Regions from separate parts of the Amycolatopsis viridis genome, predicted to be linked through region 1. Evidence: riboswitches for the same ligand, from Rfam matches in the RefSeq annotation. Region 1 holds a riboswitch; the other holds the start of a gene.

Region 1 (6,178 bases):
CCTGCTGGAGACGATGCCGCCGGGTTCGCCGATCCCCACCGAGCGCGCGCTGGCCACCGAGTTCGCGGTCTCCCGCACCACCGTGCGCCAGGCGCTCGCGGACCTGACCGCCGAGGGCCGGCTGCACCGCGTCCAGGGCAAGGGCACGTTCGCGGCCGAGCCGAAGCTGGCGCAGCGGTTGCAGCTGTCCTCCTACACCGAGGACATGCGCGCGAAGGGCCGTGAGCCGTCGTCGAAGCTGCTGGAGGTGGAGGAGCTGACGGCCGAGCCCGAGCTGGCGAAGCTGCTCGGCATCCGCAACGGTGCCAAGGTGCTGCGGATGCGCCGCCTGCGCCTGGCCGACGGCGAACCGATGGCGCTGGAGACCACGCACCTGCCGCTGGGCCGGTTCCGCGGCCTGCGCAAGCACGTGTCGGCGGGCGGTTCGCTGTACGCGGTGTTGCGGGAGCACTACGGCGTGGAGATGGACAGCGCGGAGGAAACCATCGAAACCGCCCTCGCCGGGCCGCAGGAGGCCGACCTGCTGGGTGCCGACGTGGGCACGCCGATGCTCCTGCTGTCCCGGCATTCGTTCGCCACGGACGGCAAACCGGTCGAATTCGTGCGGTCGATCTACCGGGGTGACCGGTACAAGTTCGTCACCACCCTGCGGCGCCCCTGACCTCACAAGATCCCTTGACGTGTCAAGGAATCGTTAACCCGAGTCGGTCCACTGTGGACGATGAGAGTGGCTTCCGTCACCATCCCGCAACGCGGGGAGCATCTCAATCGACACACACGTTGGACACGACGGGGTAACCACGAGAGGGAGAGCGAACACACCGCGATCATGACCGAGGTGAAGGAAGAGAGCGGCGAAAAGAAGTCCGGGCTGTCTCCGGCGCAGGTGGTGGCGTCGGCGCTGGCCGCGGTGACGGCTGCCTTCCTGGGCTCCACGCTGGGCGTGGCGGGGACGGTCATCGGCGCCGGGATCGCGAGCGTGGTCACGACGGTGGGGAGCGAGATCTACCTGCGGTCGCTGCGGCGCACCCGCGCGGCGGCCCGGCGGACGGCCGAGCTGCTGGCGGTGGCGGAGACCCGGCAGCAGACGAACGTGGTCCCGCCGGTGGCGGCGCCGCGCTCGACCCATCCGCTGATCAGGCACCAGCAGCAGAACGGGACGACGCAGCGAAGACCGGCCGCGCAGCTGACGGACGTGCAGCGCACCCGGGTGGTGCACCCGGTGGCGCCGCCGCCGCTGGGCGGCCCGACACGGCGCATGCCGGTCGCCGGACAGGGTGGGTCGGCGCGTGGTGAGCGCACCGTGTTCATCCCGAAGCCGGTGGACCCACCGGCCACCGAGGAGGCGCCGGCATCGGGGAAGAAGGCCTGGTGGAAGACGCGGTGGGCGCTCGCGGCGGCCACCAGTGTCGTGGCGTTCGTGGTCGGCATGCTGGCCATCACCGGTTTTGAGACCGCCACCGGGAGCACCGTGTCCGGCGGGACCGGCACCACGCTGGGCCGGGTGGTCGGCGGATCCGGCGGGGGCGCCGAGCAGCGGAAGACCAGCGAGGTCCCGGCGAGTACGCGGAGCTCCACGCCGCACGAGAAGGCGCCGGCCGGCACGAGCAGCAGGCCGACTTCATCGAGCGAGGAGGAGACCGAGCCGCCCGTGACGACCACCCCGAGCGGCAGCGCGCGGCAACAGCCCTCCACGGCCTCGCCGACGCAGACGACGGCGCCGACCAGCCCCTGACCCACCAGACCCGCGGTCGCGGACGGGCCCTTCGCGAGGTTTCGCGGAGGGCCCGTTGCTGTGTTCGTGCCGGCTAGGGGAGCTGGGAGCGCAGTGCCCTGGCGGCCGCTGCGGGGTCGTCCGCCTCGGTGATCGCCCGCACCACGACGACCCGGGACGCTCCGGCCGCCAGCACGTCCGGCAGCCGCTCCGCGTCGATGCCGCCGATGGCGAACCACGGCCGCGCGGTGCCGAACTCCGCGGCCGCGCGCACCAGGTCGAGCCCCGGCGCGGGGCGGCCCGGCTTGGTCGGTGTCGGCCAGCAGGGGCCGGTGCAGAAGTAGTCCGCTCCATCTTCCACCGCCGCCGCCCGTGCCTGGGTGACGTCGTGCGTGGACAGGCCGATCACCGGCTCGTCGCCGATGATCCGGCGCGCCAGCGGCACCGGCAGGTCGTCCTGGCCCAGGTGCAGTACGTCTGCGTCCACCGCCGCTGCGATGTCCGCCCGGTCGTTCACCGCCAGCAAGGCCCCGTGCCGTGCGCACGCCTCCGCCAGGATCTCCAGCGCGGCGAGCTCCTGGCGGGCTTCCAGCGGCACGTCGTCCCGCTTGTCCCGCAGCTGCACGATGTCCACACCGCCGGCCAGTGCAGCGTCGGCGAACTCGGCCAGATCCGGCCGGTCCCCGGTGCACAGGTACAGCCGTGCCGTGTCGAGTCGCTTCCGGATCTGGTCCCCGCTGAGCCCTGGCATGGCCTGAACCCTATCTCGCGGGTTAGGGTGTGGTTGTCCGCACGGGAGCCCGGGTCACGGGCTGAGAGGGAGCTGGAGCGCTCCGACCGTGGAACCTGATCCGGATCATGCCGGCGCAGGGAGCGTGATTCTGATGAGCAAGCACCACGTGACCGTCGTGGGTGGCGGTGTCATCGGCCTGTCCGTGGCCTGGCGCGCCGCGGCGGCCGGGCACCGCGTCACCGTCGTGGACCCCGCACCCGGCCGCGGTGCGTCCTGGGTGGCCGGCGGGATGCTGGCCCCCGTCACCGAGGCCTGGCCCGGCGAGGAGGAGTCGCTCGCCCTCGGCGAGGAGTCGCTGCGCCGCTGGCCAGATTTCGCGCAAGCGCTTGCGCACGACGGTGGCGACCCTGGGCTGTCCTTCGCGGGGACGGTCGTCGTCGCCCTGGACCGCGCGGACGCCGACCAGCTGGACATCGTGGCCGGCTACCTGCGCTCGGTCGGCCGCGAGGTCGAGCAGGTCACCAGCCGCCGCTTGCGCGCGCTCGAACCCGGGCTGGGCGCCGTGCGGGGCGGCCTGCTCGTGCCCGGTGACCTGGCCGTCGACAACCGCCGCCTGCTGCGCTCGCTCCAGGCCGCCGCGGTCGCCCGCGGCGCGGAGTTCACGGCCGGCGAAGCCATCGCCGTCGAACCGGGCCTCGTCCGGACGGCGCGCGGCGACCTCCGCTGCGATGTCGTGGTGATCGCCGCCGGCGCCCACAGCGCGCGGCTGCACCCGCTGCTGGCGCGCGGCGTCCGCCCGCTGAAGGGCGAGATCCTCCGGTTGCGGGCGCGACGCACCAGCCTGCCACCGCCCGCGCGCACCGTGCGCGCCGTCGTCGAGGGGCGGCCGGTGTACCTCGTGCCGCGGGCGGACGGCGAACTGGTCCTCGGCGCGACCCAGTACGAGGCCGGGTTCGACGGGACCGTCACCGCCCGCGGCGTCCGCGAGCTGCTGGAGGGTGCCGAGCGGATCTTTCCCGGCATCGACGAGTACGAGCTGGTCGAGACCGCCGCCGGGCTGCGCGCGGCCAGCGTCGACACGCTCCCGTTCATCGGGGACCTGGGGGACGGCGTCCTCGCCGCCACCGGTCATCACCGCAACGGTCTGCTCATGGCGCCGGTGACCGCCGACGCCGTGGTGGCGTGGCTGGCCGGGGAGAAACCGCCCGAGGAGGCGCTCGCGGCGGACCCGGGCCGGCTGGAACCAGGAGGGGTTTGATGGAAGTGCAGGTCAACGGCCAGTGGCGGGCGTTCCCCGACGGCTCGACGGTCGCCGACGTGATGAGGGCGATCGACGCGCCCGACCGCGGTGTGGCGGTCGCGCTCGACGGCGAGGTGGTGCGGCGCGGCACCTGGGCGCAGCAGGTCGTGCCGGCCGGGGCGCGCCTGGAGATCCTGACGGCGGTGCAAGGTGGGTGAGGTCATGTTCGACGGCGACCAGCTCGTGATCGGGGAGCACAAGCTCTCCTCGCGGCTGATCATCGGAACCGGTGGTGCGGCGAACCTGTCCGTGCTGGAACGCGCGCTGGTCGCGTCGGGGACGGAACTGACGACCGTCGCGATGCGCCGCGCCGACACCGAGGGCGGCTCGGGTGTGCTGGATCTGCTGCGCCGGCTCGGCATCCGGCTCCTGCCGAACACCGCGGGCTGCCGCAACGCGGCCGAGGCGGTGCTCACCGCGCGGCTGGCCCGCGAGGCGCTGGAGACCGACCTGATCAAGCTGGAGGTGCAGGCCGACGACCGCACGCTGCTGCCCGATCCGGTCGAGACGCTCGACGCGGCCGAGCAGCTCGTCGCGGACGGGTTCACCGTGTTCGCCTACACCAACGACGACCCGGTGCTCGCCCTGCGGCTGGAGGAGGCGGGCTGCGCCGCGGTGATGCCGCTGGGCGCCCCGATCGGCACCGGGCTGGGGATCCGCAACCCGCACAACATCGAGCTGATCGTGGCCCGCGCCGGGGTGCCGATCATCCTCGACGCGGGGATCGGCACCGCCTCGGACGCGGCGCTGGCGATGGAGCTGGGTTGTGACGCGGTGCTGCTGGCCACGGCCGTCACCCGGGCACAGGACCCGGAACGCATGGCGTACGCGATGCGGTCCGCGGTGACCGCCGGGCGGCTGGCGCGTCAGGCGGGGCGCATCCCGCAGCGGTTCTGGGCGCACGCGTCGAGCCCGCCGCGCTGAGAATCCGGACTTCACCTCGGCTTGCCGTGACGAGCCCGTATGGTTTACCGCACCCCGCACGGTCCGCGAGGCGAAGGAGCTCGAGAGTGGTTGAGTCAACCGAGGATGTCGCTGGACGGTTGTTCCTCGCCGTCGGCAGGCTGTCCCGGTCACTGCGGCAGGCCGGCACGCCCGGCCCCGGCCACGGCTCCATTTCCGCGCTGTCCACCCTGGTCGTGCTGGGGCCGATGCGGCTGGGTGACCTGGCGGCGAAGGAGGGCGTGGCGGCCGCGACGATGTCCCGGATCGTCGCCTCACTGGTGGACGCGGGCTGGGCGAGCCGCGAACCCGATCCGGTCGACCGCCGGGCGTGGCTCGCCACAGCCACCCCGGCGGGCGAGCGCATGCTGCTCGATCTGCGGTCCACCCGGGTGCACGAGCTGCAGAAACGCATCGACCGGCTGTCGCCGGAGCACCAGGCCGCGCTCGGCGAGGCGCTGCCGGCGCTGGAGGCGCTGCTGGCCGGCGAGGAGAGCTGACGCCCGGCGGCCGGGCGCGGGTCAGCGGTTCTCGGGCGCGAGCCGCCAGAAGGCGGACACCGGGCCGACCTTCGCGCCCATCGGGTAGGAGTGGGCGACCGCGTTGCTGACGAACCACTTCCCGAACCGCGCGGCCTCCGGCACCGGCATGCCCCGCGCCAGACCCGCGGTCAGGGCGGAGGCCATCGCGTCCCCGGCGCCGTGCGTGTGCGGCGTGGAGAACCGCGGCCCCGGCAGTTCGACGAACGACCGGCCGTCGTAGAGCAGGTCGACGCACTCCGGGTCCCGCGTCAGGTGCCCGCTCTTGACCAGCACGTACTTCGGGCCGAGTTCCTTCAGCGCGACCGCCGCGTCGTGCATGCCGGCGCGGTCGGTCACCTCGAGCCCGGTGAGCAGGCGCACCTCGTCGAGGTTCGGCGTGATCACCGCGGCGCGCGGCAGCAGCAGGTCCCGCAGCGCGGCCAGCCCGGCCGCGTCGAACAGCGGGTGCCCGTGCATCGAGGCGGCCACCGGGTCGACCACGAACGGGACCTTGGTGTCCCGGCCGATCTCCGCCCGGTCACACGCGGCCGCGACCGCCTCGATGATCTCGGCTGAGGCGAGCATCCCGGTTTTCGCCGCCTGCATGCCCATGTCGGCGGCGACGGCCTCGATCTGCCCGGCCACGATCCGCGCCGGGATATCGGCCCGGTCGTGCACGCCGAGGGTGTTCTGCACGGTCACCGCGGTCACCGCGACCAAACCGTGCACCCCGCAGGTCAGGAACGTGCGCAGGTCCGCCTGCAGCCCCGCCGCGCCACCGGAGTCGGATCCGGCGATGGTGAGGGCGGCAGGCGGACTCGCGTTCTGGCTCATGCCTCCAGTGTCGCAAACGGGCCGATCAGGCGAGCCGCCAGAACGGCGACACCGGCCCGACACCCCCGCCCAGCGGGTACGCCTCCGCCACGCACCGCTCGATGAACCGCTTGCCCTCGTCGACCGCGTCCGGC
Region 2 (6,178 bases), 420 kb from region 1:
CGCCGTCCCACCGCACACTGCCCGCGCTGACCGGTTCCAGGCCGGTGATCGCACGCAGCAGAGTCGACTTGCCCGACCCGGACGGGCCGAGCAACGCGAGCACCTCGCCGTCGGCGATCTCCAGGTCCACGCCGGAGACGGCGGTGAACGAGCCATACCGCACGGTGAGGCCGGACACGGTCAACGCCATCGCTAGAACTCCCCCACCCGGCCGGACGCGAGCCGGTCGATCACGATCACCGCGGCCGCGGTGACCAGCATGAGCAGCGCGCACGCCGCGTACGCCATCTGGTTGTTGAGCTGCCCGGGCCGCGCGATGAGCGCCGCGATCGCGACCGGCAGCGTCGGTGCCTGCGGGCGCGCGAGGAAACTCGTCGCGCCGAACTCGCCGAGCGCGACCACGTAGCCGAAACCCGCCGCCGCGATCACCGCGCGCATCGCCAGCGGCACGTCGATCTCCCGCCACACCCGCGGCGGGCTCGCACCGAGGGTCGCCGCCGCCTGGCGCAGGCGGTCGTCGATCGAGCGGACCACCGGCAGCACGGTCCGGACCACCAGGGGGATCACCACCAGCGCCTGTGCCAGCGGCACCAGCAGCGGCGACCGGCGCAGGTCGCCGGGCAGCGCGTCGAGGGTCACCAGGTACCCGAAACCGACGGTCACCGCGGACACGCCGAGCGGCAGCATCAGCGCGGCGTCCATCGACTCGCCGACCCCGCGCGCCAGCCGCCCGGGCGACCGCCGCAGTGCGACCAGCAGCACCGACGCCGACACACCGACGACCATCGCGAGGACCGTCGCGTCGGTGGCGGTGCGCAGCGAGTTCAGCGCCGCATCCCAGCCGGACACCTGCAACGTGCCGTCGTTGCCGGTGCCCGCCAGCGCCCGGTAGCCGGCCAGGCTCCAGCCGTCGCCGGCGGACACCGAGCGCACCAGCAACGCGACGATCGGGGTCAGCAACAGCCCGAGCACCGCCACCGCGGCCGCGACCACCGCCCACTCGCCGCGGACCGGGCGGCGCGCGGTCTCCCGGCGGGACCGCAGCCGCAACGCGCTCTCCCGGCGCCGGCGCGCCGCCGCGCCGAGCAGCAGCACGGCCAGCACGGCGGCGATCTGCACCAGTGACAGGGCCGCCGCGCCCGTCAGGTCGAGCAGGTTTTCGGTGCGCAGGTAGATCTCGGTCTCCAGCGTCCGGTACCGCGCGCCGCCGAGGATCAGGACCACGCCGAAACTGGTGGCGCAGAACAGGAACACCACCGCCGCCGCGGACGTGATCGCCGGCATCAACGCCGGCAGCGTCACCGAGCGGAACGCCCGCCACCGGGAGGCGCCGAGCGCGCGAGCGGCATCCTCGGCGCGCGAGTCGAGCAGCGCCCACAGCCCACCGACCGTCCGGCCCACCACCGCGACGTTGAAGAACGCGTTGGCCAGCACGATCGACAACCAGCCACCGTCGGTCCACAGGGCGCGGAACGCCAGGCCGACCACCACGGTGGGCAGCACGAACGGCACCAGCACGAGCGTGCGCACGATCCCCACCCCGGGAAGCTGCACGCGCGCCAGCAGGAACGCCACCGGCATGCCCGCGGCCACCGCGACCAGGGTCGAGCCGGCGGCCTGGGCGAGCGTGAACCAGGCCAGCCGCCACGTCTCGCCCCCGGCCAGCGCGGCGAACACCCCGCCGTCGACAAAACCCAGCCGCAGGATCGCCCCGACGGGCCACGCGAAGAACACCACCAGGAACCCGAGCGGCAGCACGGCCAGTGCCGCCAGCCCGAGCCCGGCGCGGCTCACTGGCCGAGCAACGAGCGCCACTGCGAGATCCACTGCTCACGCCCGGCCTGCACGGTGGCCGCGGGCAGGCTCGCCGGGTTGGGCGGCAGCGGGGCGGCCGTCGTCCAGGACGCGGGCAGCGCCACGCCCTCGCGGGCCGGGTAGACGTACATGTTCTCCGCCACCGTCGCCTGGAACTGCTGGGACAGCAGGAAGTCGATCACCTTCTGCGCGTTGGCCGCGTTGGGCGAACCGGCGAGCACACCGGCGTACTCGACCTGGCGGTAGCAGGTGTCCAGCAGGGCCTTCGTGCGCGGCTTGCCGTCATCGCCGATCTCCGCCGCGGGCGACGACGCGTAGGACACCACGATCGGCCGCGGGCCCTTGCCCGAGGAGCCGGAGAAGTCCTGCCCGTACGCCTCCTCCCAGCCCGCGTCGGCCCGCATGCCGTTGGCCTTGAGCTGGGTCCAGTAGTTCTGCCAGTTCTGCTCGCCGTAGCGGGCGACGGTGCCGAGCAGGAAGGCCAGCCCCGGCGAGCTGGTGGCCGGGTTCTCCACGACTAGCAGGTCCTTGTACTGGGGCTTGACCAGGTCGTCGTAGGTCGCCGGCGCCGGGACGCCGTGCTGGGCGAACCAGCCGGTGTCGATGTTGAGGCACACGTCACCCAGGTCGACCGCGGAGAGGCGGTGCTCGGAGTCCACGGCGTAGCGCTGCGGGCCGCGGTCGGCCTCGGGGCTGGTGTAGGGCGTGAAGACGCCCTCGCTCAGCGCACGGGAGGCGAATGTCGAGTCGACGCCGAACGCGGCGTCGCCGATCGGGTTGGCCTTGGTGAGCACGAGCGTGTTGGTGAGCGCGCCGGCGTCGCCCTTCTTCACCACGTTGATCTTGATGCCGGTCTGCTGCTGGAACGCGTCGAGCACCTGCTGCGGCGCGGCGAACGAGTCGTGGGTGACGAGCGTGACCGTGGACGGGCCGGAGGCGCTGTCGTTGCCGGCCAGCGTGCAACCGGCGGTCAGGGCGGCGACCAGGCCCACCAGGACGCCCGTGCGGAACTTCATGACCACTCCTCGCTCGGGCCGGCGAGAGGAGTCGGGCCTCCCTGCGCCGGCATGATCCGGATCAGGTGCGAACGGTCGCGGGACAGGCCCGCCTCTCAGCCCGGACAACCCGGACTCCCGTGGCAACCGTGCAGCGTACCCGCCGCGGTACCACCATGGAGCACATGGCGGAACTACTGAGCGACACGGAGATCTCCGAAGCCCTCAACAAGCTGCCGTACTGGCAGCGCTCGGGCGACGTGCTGGAGCGCACGGCCGAGCTGGCCAACTTCCCGCAGGCGATCGCGGTGGTGAACCGGGTCGCCGAGATCGCGGAGAGCGTGAACCACCACCCCGACATCGACATCCGGTGGCGCACGGTCACGTTCCGGTGCAGCACGCACTCGGCGGGCGGGATCACCGCTCAGGACGTGTCGCTGGCCGAGCAGATCGACAGCACGATCGACGCGTTGTGATCTCCGTCGGACCGGCAACATCGGGGCCGGTCCGGTGCGTTTCCCGGGTGGAGGGAACGCACATGGGAAAGGTTGTCGCGCGACTGGCCGGCTTGGGAGCCGCGGTCGCCTTGTTGCTGACAGTACTGGCCGGGACGGCGCAGGCGGTCACGCCGTCCGATCCTGGCAGCGCCGCGGGCGAGACACAGGCGGTCGTCGTCGCGGTGCTGTCGTTCGGGTTGATGATCGCCGCGGCGGGCGGGGTGTTCTGGTATACGGCCCGGCACCGAGGGCCGCAGGAGTGAAATAGGTCACACCAGTGACCAGGCCGTAACGACCGGGGCCTCGCGGGCGCTGTCACGCGCGGAAGTACCTGCTCACCCCTGAGGTCGCCATGAACAGCACGCCCGCCCTGTCGCCCGTCCAGCGCGCCTGGGTCACCGGACTGGCCACCGCCATCACCCTGGTCGCCGTCCTCGCCCTCGCCGTTCTGGGCTGAGCCCAGCCGGCCACCGGCCCGCCGGAACTTCCGGCGGGCCGTTTTCCTGCGCAGATGATCTGTGTGCCTAGCCACTCGCTGGTGACTTCTTCGTGTCCGGTTCGTAATCTGACCGGCGGCCATCCCCCGAATGGCTGAATAAGTCCCCTCCCCGAAACTGGTGATCTTCCGCAATGGCAGGTCGACATAGATCCAAAACACAATCGTTGACGGTTCCGCTGGCGATCGGCTTGGCCGCGGCAGTCGTGCTGGGCCTCGCCGTGTGGCTGACCGGCAACCTCAGCCGGACGGACACCTCCGGCCTGGCGGCTCAGATGGCGCCGTTGCCACCACCGGTCACGACCACGCCGCCCCCGGTCCTGACGACGACAACCACCCCGCCGCCGCCCCCGGTGACGACCACCACCCCGCCGGCCTCCTCGACGACCTCGACGACCACCACGACCCTGAAGTCCAGCACGACGACGCCGAGGACCACGACCACAGCGGCGAACGCGTGTTCCTCGGTGCTGGCCGGGACGCTGCCCCACGTCGCGAAGGTGGGCAACCACATCAAGGCGAAGTTCGACGTGGCCGAGGTGGGCGGCCGGGCGGGCCGCTCCGGTACGAGCGACCACCCGAGCGGACTGGCCCTGGACTTCATGGTGGACACGGCGAAGGGCAACGCCATCGCCGACTACGTGCTGGCCCACCGGGCGGAGTTCAACGTCAAGTACGTGATCTGGCGGCAGCGCTACAACGACGGCAGCGGCTGGTCGGCGATGGAAGACCGCGGCGACGCCACGGCCAACCACTACGACCACGTGCACGTCTCCTTCGAACCGAGCGGCACCGTGAACGTGACCTGCTGACCTCGGTGGTGCGGAACGCCCAGGCATCCCCGGCCTGGGCGTTCCGTGCCGTCCAGGCCGGTGTGAACCGGCCCCGCACGCCCACCCGCCGATCCGGGTACCGCCGTCAGGCCGAACCCGCGTGGCTCATCGTTCGTGTCTCGCGGTCGATTACGAGAGATTGGGGAAGCGCCATTTCGGACATCCATCCCGCGCTCGGCGAGCAGGTCGACCTGCTGGTCGTAGCGTCGGTACTCCTTGACTGCTCCGCCCAAGCACACCACCCAGAAAGAATGAAGACCGGCCCTGGACCTACCGAAGTAGGCGGAACCGGTCGTAGTGGTCACAGCACAGCGCCGAGAGACGACGCACAGCGAATGTCAGGTAGCGGCCGGTCTGCCGGACTCTGACCTGGGTGTTCCGCACTCGCGGACGATCCCGTTCGCGAGCACGACAGGTGCCCTGGCAAACGATTGACGAAGCCCGCCTCTGGCCGAATGCGGAGGACGAAATCCGCCCTGGCATCCACTCGGTTGTGCGCGGACGTTGTCGGTCGCTCCGACGAACCACTGACGAATCCGGTAGCGGCCTGAGCATCTGACCAGGCCAAACAGGGCCTGATCAGACGTTGAAGCGGAATTCGACCACGTCGCCGTCGGCCATGATGTAGTCCTTGCCTTCCATCCGGACCTTGCCGGCGGCGCGCGCGGCGGCCATCGAACCGGCTTCCACCAGGTCGTGGAACGAGACGACCTCGGCCTTGATGAAGCCCCGTTCGAAGTCGGTGTGGATGACGCCCGCGGCCTGCGGCGCGGTGGCGCCCTGCGGGATCGTCCACGCGCGCGCCTCCTTCGGACCGGCGGTCAGGTACGTCTGCAGGCCCAGCGTGTGGAAGCCGGCACGGGCGAGCGCGTGCAGACCCGGCTCGGCCTGGCCGACCGACTCCAGCAGCTCCCGCACCGACTCCTCGTCGTCGAGCTCGAGCAGCTCGGCTTCGACCTTCGCGTCCAGGAAGACGGCGTCCGCCGGAGCCACCAGCTTGGTGAGTTCCTCGCGCTTGGCCTGGTCGGTCAGCACACCCTCGTCGGCGTTGAACACGTACAGGAACGGCTTGAGGGTCAGCAGGCTCAGCTCGCGCAGTAGCGCCGAGTCGATCTCCGATTGGGCGGAGAACAACGTCCGGCCGCCGTCGAGGATCTCCTTCGCCTTCTGCGCGGCCTCCAGCGCCGGCCGGTTCTCCTTCTTCGTCCGGGCTTCCTTCTCCAGCCGCGGCAGCGCCTTCTCCAAGGTCTGCAGGTCGGCGAGGATCAGCTCGGTGTTGATCGTCTCGATGTCGGACGACGGGTCGACCCGGCCGTCGACGTGCACCACGTCCGGGTCGTCGAACACGCGGATGACCTGGCAGATCGCGTTGGCCTCGCGGATGTTCGCGAGGAACTTGTTGCCGAGACCGGCACCCTCGGAGGCACCCTTCACGATCCCCGCGATGTCCACAAAGGACACCGTCGCCGGCACGGTGCGAGCGGAGGCGAACATCTCGGCGAGCTTGTCCAGCCGCTCGTCGGGCAACGGCACGACGCCCAC

The links. A riboswitch is a leader RNA that binds a small molecule or an ion and turns the genes downstream of it on or off. The one in region 1 is predicted to bind thiamine pyrophosphate.
Region 2: another riboswitch for thiamine pyrophosphate. It lies ahead of FHX46_RS05980 (thiamine ABC transporter substrate-binding protein); the one in region 1 lies ahead of thiO (glycine oxidase ThiO).

The regions. Positions count from the first base shown of each region.
Region 1 covers NZ_JAANOU010000001.1:771,507-777,684, forward strand. Annotated here, with positions in the region: gene FHX46_RS03875 (GntR family transcriptional regulator) at 1-661, shown strand, start outside; gene FHX46_RS03880 (hypothetical protein) at 830-1,735, shown strand; gene thiE (thiamine phosphate synthase) at 1,809-2,465, opposite strand; TPP riboswitch at 2,497-2,604, shown strand; gene thiO (glycine oxidase ThiO) at 2,599-3,705, shown strand; gene thiS (sulfur carrier protein ThiS) at 3,705-3,905, shown strand; gene thiG (thiazole synthase) at 3,910-4,671, shown strand; gene FHX46_RS03905 (MarR family winged helix-turn-helix transcriptional regulator) at 4,758-5,189, shown strand; gene thiD (bifunctional hydroxymethylpyrimidine kinase/phosphomethylpyrimidine kinase) at 5,211-6,044, opposite strand; gene thiD (bifunctional hydroxymethylpyrimidine kinase/phosphomethylpyrimidine kinase) at 6,070-6,178, opposite strand, start outside.
Region 2 covers NZ_JAANOU010000001.1:1,187,456-1,193,633, reverse strand. Annotated here, with positions in the region: gene FHX46_RS05990 (ABC transporter ATP-binding protein) at 1-190, opposite strand, end outside; gene FHX46_RS05985 (ABC transporter permease) at 193-1,794, opposite strand; gene FHX46_RS05980 (thiamine ABC transporter substrate-binding protein) at 1,791-2,831, opposite strand; TPP riboswitch at 2,853-2,962, opposite strand; gene FHX46_RS05975 (4a-hydroxytetrahydrobiopterin dehydratase) at 2,996-3,286, shown strand; gene FHX46_RS05970 (hypothetical protein) at 3,349-3,570, shown strand; gene FHX46_RS28975 (hypothetical protein) at 4,075-4,317, opposite strand; gene FHX46_RS28970 (hypothetical protein) at 4,304-4,615, shown strand; gene ychF (redox-regulated ATPase YchF) at 5,216-6,178, opposite strand, start outside.